One region of the Qiania dongpingensis genome, then DNA from elsewhere that is predicted to be linked to it. Evidence: riboswitches for the same ligand, from Rfam matches in the RefSeq annotation. Region 1 holds a riboswitch; the other holds the start of a gene.
The links. A riboswitch is a leader RNA that binds a small molecule or an ion and turns the genes downstream of it on or off. The one in region 1 is predicted to bind lysine.
Positions count from the first base shown of each region.

Region 2: it holds a riboswitch for lysine, as region 1 does, so the genes downstream of both, dapA (4-hydroxy-tetrahydrodipicolinate synthase) here and H9Q78_RS04500 (hydantoinase/oxoprolinase family protein) in region 1, are expected to answer to the same signal.

Region 1 is NZ_CP060634.1:951,881-956,570, reverse strand. It holds gene H9Q78_RS04500 (hydantoinase/oxoprolinase family protein) at 1-1,957, opposite strand, end outside; lysine riboswitch at 2,147-2,293, opposite strand; gene H9Q78_RS04495 (aldo/keto reductase) at 2,338-3,465, opposite strand; gene rpsT (30S ribosomal protein S20) at 3,554-3,817, opposite strand; gene gpr (GPR endopeptidase) at 4,044-4,690, shown strand, end outside.
Region 2 is NZ_CP060634.1:1,362,655-1,367,344, reverse strand. It holds gene H9Q78_RS06550 (glycosyltransferase family 2 protein) at 1-543, opposite strand, end outside; gene H9Q78_RS06545 (single-stranded DNA-binding protein) at 742-1,368, shown strand; gene H9Q78_RS06540 (cob(I)yrinic acid a,c-diamide adenosyltransferase) at 1,439-1,939, shown strand; lysine riboswitch at 1,995-2,169, shown strand; gene dapA (4-hydroxy-tetrahydrodipicolinate synthase) at 2,281-3,174, shown strand; gene dapB (4-hydroxy-tetrahydrodipicolinate reductase) at 3,254-4,009, shown strand; gene H9Q78_RS06525 (hypothetical protein) at 4,118-4,483, shown strand; gene purC (phosphoribosylaminoimidazolesuccinocarboxamide synthase) at 4,644-4,690, shown strand, end outside.

The DNA of each region.
Region 1 (4,690 bases):
TCTGCTCGACAATTGCGGGACCCGGAATCACATTGCCGCAGTGAAGAAGGTCGCGGTCATAGAGGATGTATTTTTCGCGGCTGCCGTCTTCCATGAGCACCATACGGCTGCCCATGACAGCGGCAGAAGCGTCTTCTCCTACGAAATCCTCCCGCTCAATCTGAGGCTTGCTGATATGGCCGATGGCGGACAGACCGAAATTGACGATCTGGATCTCGTCGGCGGAAGTATAGGAATACAGCCGCATATAAGTTTCCGTGAACTGTCTGGTCAGATCTTCCATGGAGGTAATGCTGTCATCGATGGATACGACGATCTCATAATTCTGCCCCTTGTAGCGCATGTCCAGATAGTATTCCAGCTGGCGGTTTTCTTCCAGGATATTTTCCTTGTCAAACCATATCACAGCCTCTTTTTTCAGGCAGCTGTACATATCCGTAATACAGGAGAACGGCGTATGGTTCAGATCCATGACGCTGGTCTGTACAAAGTCGCGCCGCATATCCTCCGTCAAAAGGCCGTAGGCTGCCAGGAGGCCGGGAGCCTTTGGAATGATCGCGGTGGACATATTGAGCTCTTCTATGAGCTCGGCCGCATGAAGCGGACCGGCGCCTCCGAAAGCTACCAGTGAAAAGTCAGTGGGATTATAGCCTTTTTCCACAGTGACGTTTTTGATTTCCTTCACGATGTTGGAATTGCCTACGGTGATGATGCCGCGGGCCGTTTCTTCCACATTCATATCGATTTTCTCAGAGAGGTTTTCCACTGCTTTGAAGGAGAGCTTGGAGTCAATGGGAAGCTGACCGTTTAACAGCTCTTTGTTATTCAGATGTCCGAGGATCACGCGGGCGTCTGTGATGGTGGCTTCCTTTCCGCCGCGGGCATAGCAGGCGGGTCCGGGATCGGCTCCGGCGCTCTGAGGGCCGACCTTCAGGATGCCGCCGCTGTCCACCCAGGCAATGCTGCCGCCGCCGGCACCGATGGTGGAAATATCAATGGAGGGAATCCTTACGGGATACCCGCTGATGTTTTTATCCTTGGAGCTTTCTATATTGCCGTTTACGATCATGCTGATATCGGTGCTGGTCCCGCCCACATCGAGGGTAATGACGTTTTTATAATCGATCAGATTCGTCAGATACTGTACGCCGATGACACCTGCGGCCGGGCCGGAAAGACCGGTCTTTATGGGATAAGTGGCAGCCTCCCGGATGGACATGAGTCCGCCGTTGGAATGGTTGATATATACCTTTTTGATTCCGATCTGCTCCAGAGTATGTCTCAGGCTGTCCAGGTATTTTTTTACCTCGGGGCCGACAAAGGAATTGAGGACCGTACCGCAGAGCCGTTCAAACTCACGGAATTGATTGGAAATCTCACTGGAGGTGGAAATGTAAATTCCAGGCATATGCTCTTCAATGAGGGCTTTTACCCTTGCCTCGTTCTCGGGATTTAAGTACGCATTTAAAAATAAGACGGCGACAGCCTCGGCACCGCTCTTTTTAAGCTCTTCAATCAGCGCCAGGATTTCTTCATCCTGGAGTGCGTCCAGGATCTCACCCTTATAGTTCATACGTTCCGTCAGCTCAAACCTCAGATTTCTGGGAACCAGGACGGGAGCCTTGTCCATCTGAAGATCATAAAGATCCGGACGTTTCTGCCGTCCGATCTCCAGGAGATCACGGAAGCCCTTTGTGGTCACCAGGGCCGTGCGCGCTCCCCGGCTTTCCAGGATGGCGTTGGTTGCTACGGTAGTTCCGTGGATGAAGCGATCTACATTTTCATAATTCAGACCGTATTTTTCCACGATCTTACGGACGCCTCCCACGACTGCCTGGGACTGGTCCTTTAAAGAGGATGGCAGTTTATAGACCATCAACTCGCCGGTTGTTTCATCAATTGCGCATATGTCGGTGTTGGTGCCGCCGACGTCGACGCCGATTCTGATTTTATTCACGTTAAATCTTCTCCCCTCGTTTATAATAAAAGAGCAGTCACGTGCATGGTATATGCACATGGCTGCTTTACATCATTGCAAGCTGTAATCCAAAACGTTCCGGCTGCGGTACGCCCGGAAAAGCTGGTATTAATGTCCTGTAGTGTCAAACTCACTTTTTCTGTCGTCCAATTAACTCCATGCCCCCAGGTATATCATAGTGCTCTTTTGAAGCTTGGCGGGCTTCAAAAACAGTCTTGCACCTATTCGATGCAAGCCCAAGCGCAAAACGCTTTCGGCAGATTTCCCTTTCCCACAGGCTGTGGTACTGATGATTTCCGCGCCCCTATACATACCTAACAATTATAGCGAATCAAGACGTCAAAGTCAACTGAATCCCTTTACTTTTCAAAAATATCGGCAATTACCTTTAATTGGTCCGTGATTTTGATGTGCTGCGGGCAGTGGCCCTCACAGCTGTGACATTCAATACAGTCGGACGCGGCGCCGCGTCCAAGGGCCTGGCGCCTGTAGTGCATCTGAGGGAAATTGTTCTGTCCATATTGCTTCATCAAGTTATAAACAGAAAAATAACCGGGGATGTTGATATCCATCGGACATTCATCGACGCAGTATTTACAGCTGGTACAGGGAATGGCCTGGATTTCCCGGAGGACATCTGTCACACGGGAAATTCGTTCCAGCTCCTCTTTGCCAAGGGGATGAAAATCTTCCATGTAAGAAAGATTGTCTTCCAGCTGGGAAAGAGAGGACATCCCGCTGAGGACCATCATGACCCCTTCCTGGGACGCGGCGAAACGGATCGCCCAGGATGCCGGGGAAGCGTCCGGAGAATATTCACGAAAGATTTCTGCGGCCTTTTCGGGGAGGTTTGCCAGACCGCCGCCCTTGGCCGGTTCCATAACGATGACCGGCTTTCCAAACCGGCGGGCTGTTTCCAAACATTTTCTGGATTGGATGATTTCACTGTCCCAGTCTATGTAATTAAGCTGAAGCTGGACAAATTCCATCTCCGGATGGGCGGTGAGAATCTCCTCCAGGACATCGGCGCGGTCATGAAAGGAAAAGCCGATGTGACGTACTTTTCCTTCCGCTTTCAGCTTTTTCATGAATTCAAATCCGCCGTACCGTGTGGTTTCTTCAAAACGGTCTCTTGCCATGTTATGGAGAAGATAGTAATCAAAATAATCCACCTGGCAGCGCTTGAGCTGAGTATCAAAGAAGCGTTCATAATATTCCGGCCCTTTGACCAGGAAGGTGGGCATTTTATCGGCCAGAAGATAGGCGTCGCGGGGATACCTCTTTACCAGCGCCTCGCAGACCGCCTCCTCAGAATGTTCCTTATGATACGGATAGGCGGTATCGATGTAGCAGAAACCCTGGGCGAGATATCGGTCGATCATTTTGGAATAGGTGTCGATATCAATGGATGTAGGGTCATCGGGATTCAGGAGCGGAAGACGCATCGCGCCGAAACCCAGTCTTTTTTGCGGATTCAGTTCTGCCATGGAAATTCTCCTTTTCTCATTTAGAATAAAAAATCCTGTCAGCACACCATTCTGACAGGATTCCACTTCGGTTTATTCAAGTTATGATTTATGCGATTTTATTTACCGCTTTTGTCAAACGGGCAACTTTTCTGGAAGCAGTGTTCTTGTGGTAGATACCCTTGGAAGCAGCTTTGTCGATTTCGCTGATAGCAACCAATAAACCTGCCTGTGCTGCAGCCTTGTCACCGGCAGAAATAGAAGCTTCAACCTTTTTCACCACGGTCTTTACCTTGGATTTAATTGCTTTGTTCCTGGCAGTTTTTGCTTCAGCCACCAGAACCCTCTTCTTTGCGGACTTAATATTTGCCAATTTGTACACCTCCAAATCAAATAAAATTGTCTTCATTTATCTGGTTTGCATTAAAGCCGGACACGGACAGTCTAATGTAAACATACTTTTATATTCTATAGGAAAAAGCAAAGGCTGTCAATACATATTTCGGGAAAAATTGTAAAAGATAGTAGCAAAAATGAACTGGAAAAACTGGCCGGCGGAAAGAGAAAAGCAGGAAGCCAGAGGAAAGGACAGGGGAAACATGGAAAAGACAGATAATAATGCGAATGACCTTTGGACGGAAGACGAGTTGCTTGAAAAAACAGAGGGTATACAAGTGCACACAGACCTGGCTCTGGAAGCCAGAGAGTCAGTCACGGAGGGGGAGGAAGGAATCCCCGGGGTGCGGATAGAGGAATCCTGCAGCGATAATTCTGACGTAAAAGTGACGAGGGTGGAGGTAGTGGATGAACGGGGAGAGAAGGCGATAGGAAAACCAAAGGGAATCTACATCACCTTGGAAGCAGAACAGATGGCGGTGCCGGACGAGGGCTATCACCGTGAGATTTCGAAGGAGCTTGCGCATTATATTGGGGAGCTTTTGGAAAGCTTCGGATGCCCGCAGTCCGTACTGGTGGTAGGACTGGGAAATCATGAGGTTACCTCCGATTCCCTGGGGCCGAAGGTGCTGGATAACCTGATGATGACCAGGCATCTGCGGGGTGAGAATACAGACGGAGAACGGGAAAAAGGCGTACGGATCGTCAGCGGGATCGTCCCCGGCGTCATGGCACAGACCGGAATGGAGACCGCGGAGATCGTCAGAGGCGTGGTAAAGGAGACGAATCCGGAGGCGGTGGTGGTGATAGACGCCCTGGCGGCGCGGAGCGTCAGCCGTTTAGCTACGAC
Region 2 (4,690 bases), 410 kb from region 1:
CCCCTTGGAAAACCGTTCCACTTCTGACAGCTTCAAAATGGAATTGACCATCTGCCTGGTCATGATACGGAAGTCCACGGCAGCCTGAGGCATTTTGACATCGGACATCTTGTTGCTTATTTTATAGAAGAGATTAGAAAAGACACTTCGAAACCGCGATTCTCCCTGTCTGGTGGAGCGCATAGCGGCAGCGCAGTCATATCCCTCCTCGATGCCCTTCATCATTTCCGGGATCATGGCGGGAGGATGCTGCAGGTCGGCATCCATGACGATGACCAGGTCTCCGAAAGAGTGCTGAAGACCGGCAAACATAGCGGCTTCCTTTCCAAAATTCCTGGAAAAAGAGAGATAGCGGACATTGGCGTGTGCCTTTGCCAAACTGTGTATTTTGGCCAGTGTAGTGTCCCGGCTGCCGTCATCCACAAAGATATAAGTAAACTGGTACCCTGCCATGGCAGAAACGGTCTCTTCGGTGACTTTGTAAAAGGTCTCCAATACCTCTTCTTCGTTATAACAGGGAACAATGATATCGACAGAAATCATAAGTTCTCCTCAATTAAAACAGATAGTTTGAAATTTTCCAAAACGCTACCATATATTGTAGTATACCCAGTGATAAAAGTAAATGAAGAAAAATTTAAAAATTTATGTATAAAATCCCCAGTTAAGGAATACACATAATATTAGCCTGAATTACCAGGTAATCAAAAGGACGAAACAGTGTTGAAAGGAGAAATACTAATGCCAGAGAAAATCATGGAGAACAACAAAGTCACCGTAATCGGAGAGATCATATCGGGGTTCACCTTCAGCCACGAAGTGTTTGGTGAGGGCTTTTACCTGACGGAGATCTCGATCAACCGTCTGAGCGATCAGACAGATGTCATCCCGCTTCTTATTTCGGAACGCCTGATCGACATCACGGGGGACTACGCTGGGATGCTGGTGGAGGCCACCGGGCAGTTCCGTTCCTATAACAGACATGAGGGAACAAAGAACCGTCTGGTCTTATCCGTATTTGTAAGAGAGATCGCTTTTTTGGAAGAATTCAACGATTATACGAAAACGAATCAGATTTTTCTCGATGGATACATATGCAAGGCGCCGATTTATAGAAAAACGCCTTTGGGACGTGAAATAGCAGATCTTTTGGTGGCTGTGAACCGTCCGTATGGAAAATCCGATTATATTCCCTGCATTGCCTGGGGACGGAATGCGAGATATGCGTCAGGCTTTGAAGTCGGAAGCCGGATCTGCGTATGGGGCCGTGTACAGAGCCGGGAGTACGTAAAACGGATCAATGAAACGGAAAGCGAGAAGAGGGTGGCTTATGAGGTATCCGTCAGCAAGCTGGAATGGGTAGAATAAAGTTGCAATATCTGGCAAACGGTGGTAAAATATAAGGGATATACGACGAGTGGAACCTGGAGGGGGACCCATGAAAAAAGGAATCGTTCATGTTTTATGCGGGGAAGGAAGCGGAAAAAGCGCCTGTGCCATAGGTCTGGCAGTGAAAGCCGCCGGACGCAATAAGAATATCGTGATTATTCAGTTCCTGAAAGGCAGGAACGAGGAAAATGAGATGAGCAAGCGCCTGGAACCGGAGATCAAGGTCTTTTCCTTTGAGAAATCCGATAAGCCTTTTTCTGAACTTTCTTCGGAAGAGAGAAAAGAGGAAGCGACAAACATGCGCAATGGCGTGAACTTTGCCAAAAAGGTGCTTTCCACCAGGGATTGTGATGTGCTCATCCTGGATGAGATTCTGGGGTTGGTGGATTACGGTATTATTGAGGCGGCCGATATCGCGAAGCTTCTGGAGGCGAAGGATGACGATGTGGATGTCATTATGACGGGAATCGTATTCCCCGATGAGCTTTATGGCTGCGTGGACAGCATTTCCAGGATTGATTCAGAGGATATTAAGAAATCCTGCTGCTGACAGGTTGACAATGCCATATTTTGGTGTTATGATGACCAAAACCAATAAATTGAATAACAAATGTAGAGGTTGCGTTTTTCATCAGTATGCTGGCTGATATGTACAGGCATAGAAGAGGCCGGGAGAAAGGGAAGAACGCCGAAGGAACGAATAGCCTGAATAGGAGTTCCTGGGCGTATGGTTAAGAGCTATATGACTGTCATCCAGCCGGATGGAGCGCTACTTAAAGGATTTCAGCATGGAATATTTTACGTGCTGGTCATAGAATCTTTAGAGCTGGCCTTCTGGTCAGCTCTGTTTTGTGCTATGGGGAAATTCATTAATGTGAAGGAGGAAATGAGATGGCAATATTCAAAGGAGCAGGTGTAGCGATTGTAACCCCTTTTCATGAAGACGGAAGTGTGAATTATGAAAAACTGACAGAACTTTTGGAAGAACAGATCGCAGGCGGCGTGGACAGTATCATAATCTGCGGGACGACAGGCGAGGCATCCACTTTGAGCCACGAGGAGCATTTGGATGTAGTCGGACATACGGTAAAGGTGGTAGACGGACGGGTGCCGGTAGTCGCGGGCACCGGTTCCAACTGCACGGAGACTGCGATCTACCTGTCTGTGGAGGCCGAGAAACTGGGGGCTGACGGGCTTCTGCAGGTAACCCCTTATTACAATAAGGCGACACAGAAAGGGCTGATCGCTCATTTCACCGCAGTGGCGGAGGCAGTGAAGATTCCGATCATCCTTTATAACGTACCCAGCCGCACCGGCTGCAATATTCTGCCGGAGACTGCGGTTTACCTGGCGAAACATGTGCCGAACATCGTAGGGATCAAAGAGGCCTGCGGAAATATTTCCCAGATCGCGAAGCTGGCTCATCTGGCAGACGGCTGTCTGGATATTTATTCGGGAAATGACGATCAGATCGTGCCGCTTCTGTCACTGGGAGGAATCGGCGTGATTTCAGTCCTGGCCAATGTCGCTCCCAGGCAGACTCATGATATTGTCATGAACTTTTTGGAAGGGCGGGTAATGGAAAGTGCGAAAATGCAGCTGGAGGCCCTTCCTCTGATTGACGCGCTTTTCTGCGAGGTGAATCCGATTCCGGTGAAAACGGCCATGAATCTGATGGGAAAAGAATGCGGGCCGCTCCGCGGACCTTTGTCCCCCATGGAGCCGGAGAACGTGGAGAAACTGAAGAAAGCCATGACGGATTATGGCCTTTTGCTGAAAGCATAAGACAGACAGGAAGACAAACGCCGGCAGACCTTAAGATATGGTGGGATGCCGGCGCATCCGTTCATAAAGGAGAGAGAATATGATAAGAATCATCATGCATGGCTGCAACGGCCATATGGGACAAGTGATCACCGGACTTTTGGCCGCGGATGCGGATGCACAGATCGTCGCCGGTGTCGATCTGTCGGATCATATACAGAATACTTATCCTGTATATGCTTCTTTGGAAGCGTGCAGGGAAGAAGCAGATGTCATCATTGATTTCTGTTCCGCGAAAGCAATCGAGAGTCTTTTGGATTACAGTGTGAAAAGGCAGATTCCTGTGGTGATCTGTACTACGGGGATATCCGAGGAACAGATGGAGAAAATCCGGGAGGCGGGCAGGTCGGTGGCCGTTCTTAAATCGGCGAATATGTCCCTGGGGGTCAACATGCTTTTGAAGCTTTTAAAAGAGGCGGCCCAGACGCTGGCTCCGGCAGGCTTTGACATTGAAATTGTGGAAAAGCATCACAACCAGAAAGTGGATGCGCCCAGCGGCACAGCGCTTGCGCTGGCGGATTCCATAAATGAGGCTTTGGACAATGAATATGCTTATAAGTATGACCGTTCAAATGAACGGGTAAAGCGTCCGAAAAAAGAGATTGGGATCAGCGCTGTACGGGGCGGGAACATTGTTGGAGAGCATGAGGTGATATTTGCCGGTACCGACGAGGTAGTCGAATTTAAGCATACGGCTTATTCCAAGGCCGTATTTGCGAAGGGGGCCATAGAAGCCGCAAAATTTCTGGCGGGAAAACCGGCCGGATTTTACGATATGAGCGATGTTATCGGGTGACCGGCAAAGCTTTTTTGACTGATTATAAAATTGGAAATTTTTAACGTAGTATTTTTCTCCAAGATGCGCATATTAACAGTAGAAAATGCGTAAAAAGGAGAAATAGTTATGAAGACAAAACGATTTTTCATGATGACGGCGCTGGTTCTTCTGTCTGCTTTTTTAGCGGTCGGATGTGGTACCAAGAAAAACGATAATAAGGAGACGACCAACGGGGCAGAGACCCACGGCTCCGAAAGCGCCGGGGAGAACAGTTCCGACAAAAACAGCGGTACGAGCGAGGGAAGTACAGATAAGACTGGTACGAGCCCTGCAGAAACAAGCGGCACAAACGGTACGGATACCACGGGCGGCACCACCTCCGGAACAAAGAGCTCAGAAGGTCTTTTGGACGATGTGGGCGACGATGTGAAGGATGCCCTGGATGACATGAGCTCAGACGCAAGCAGTGATGTATCACGCGCCACGGAATAATTGAAAGAATACCACACCAATTGAAATAAAGAGTCCTGAAATCAGGATTCTTTATTTCTTTTTTGGTGAATTTTGCGGTTGCGTTATTAATAGCGTTATATTATAATTTGCTTGATAGTGGGCGTTTTTGTTGATTAAACTTTAGAAGAGGAGACAAAGAATGGAAAAACTGGATTTACTGTATGAAGGAAAAGCAAAAAAGGTTTA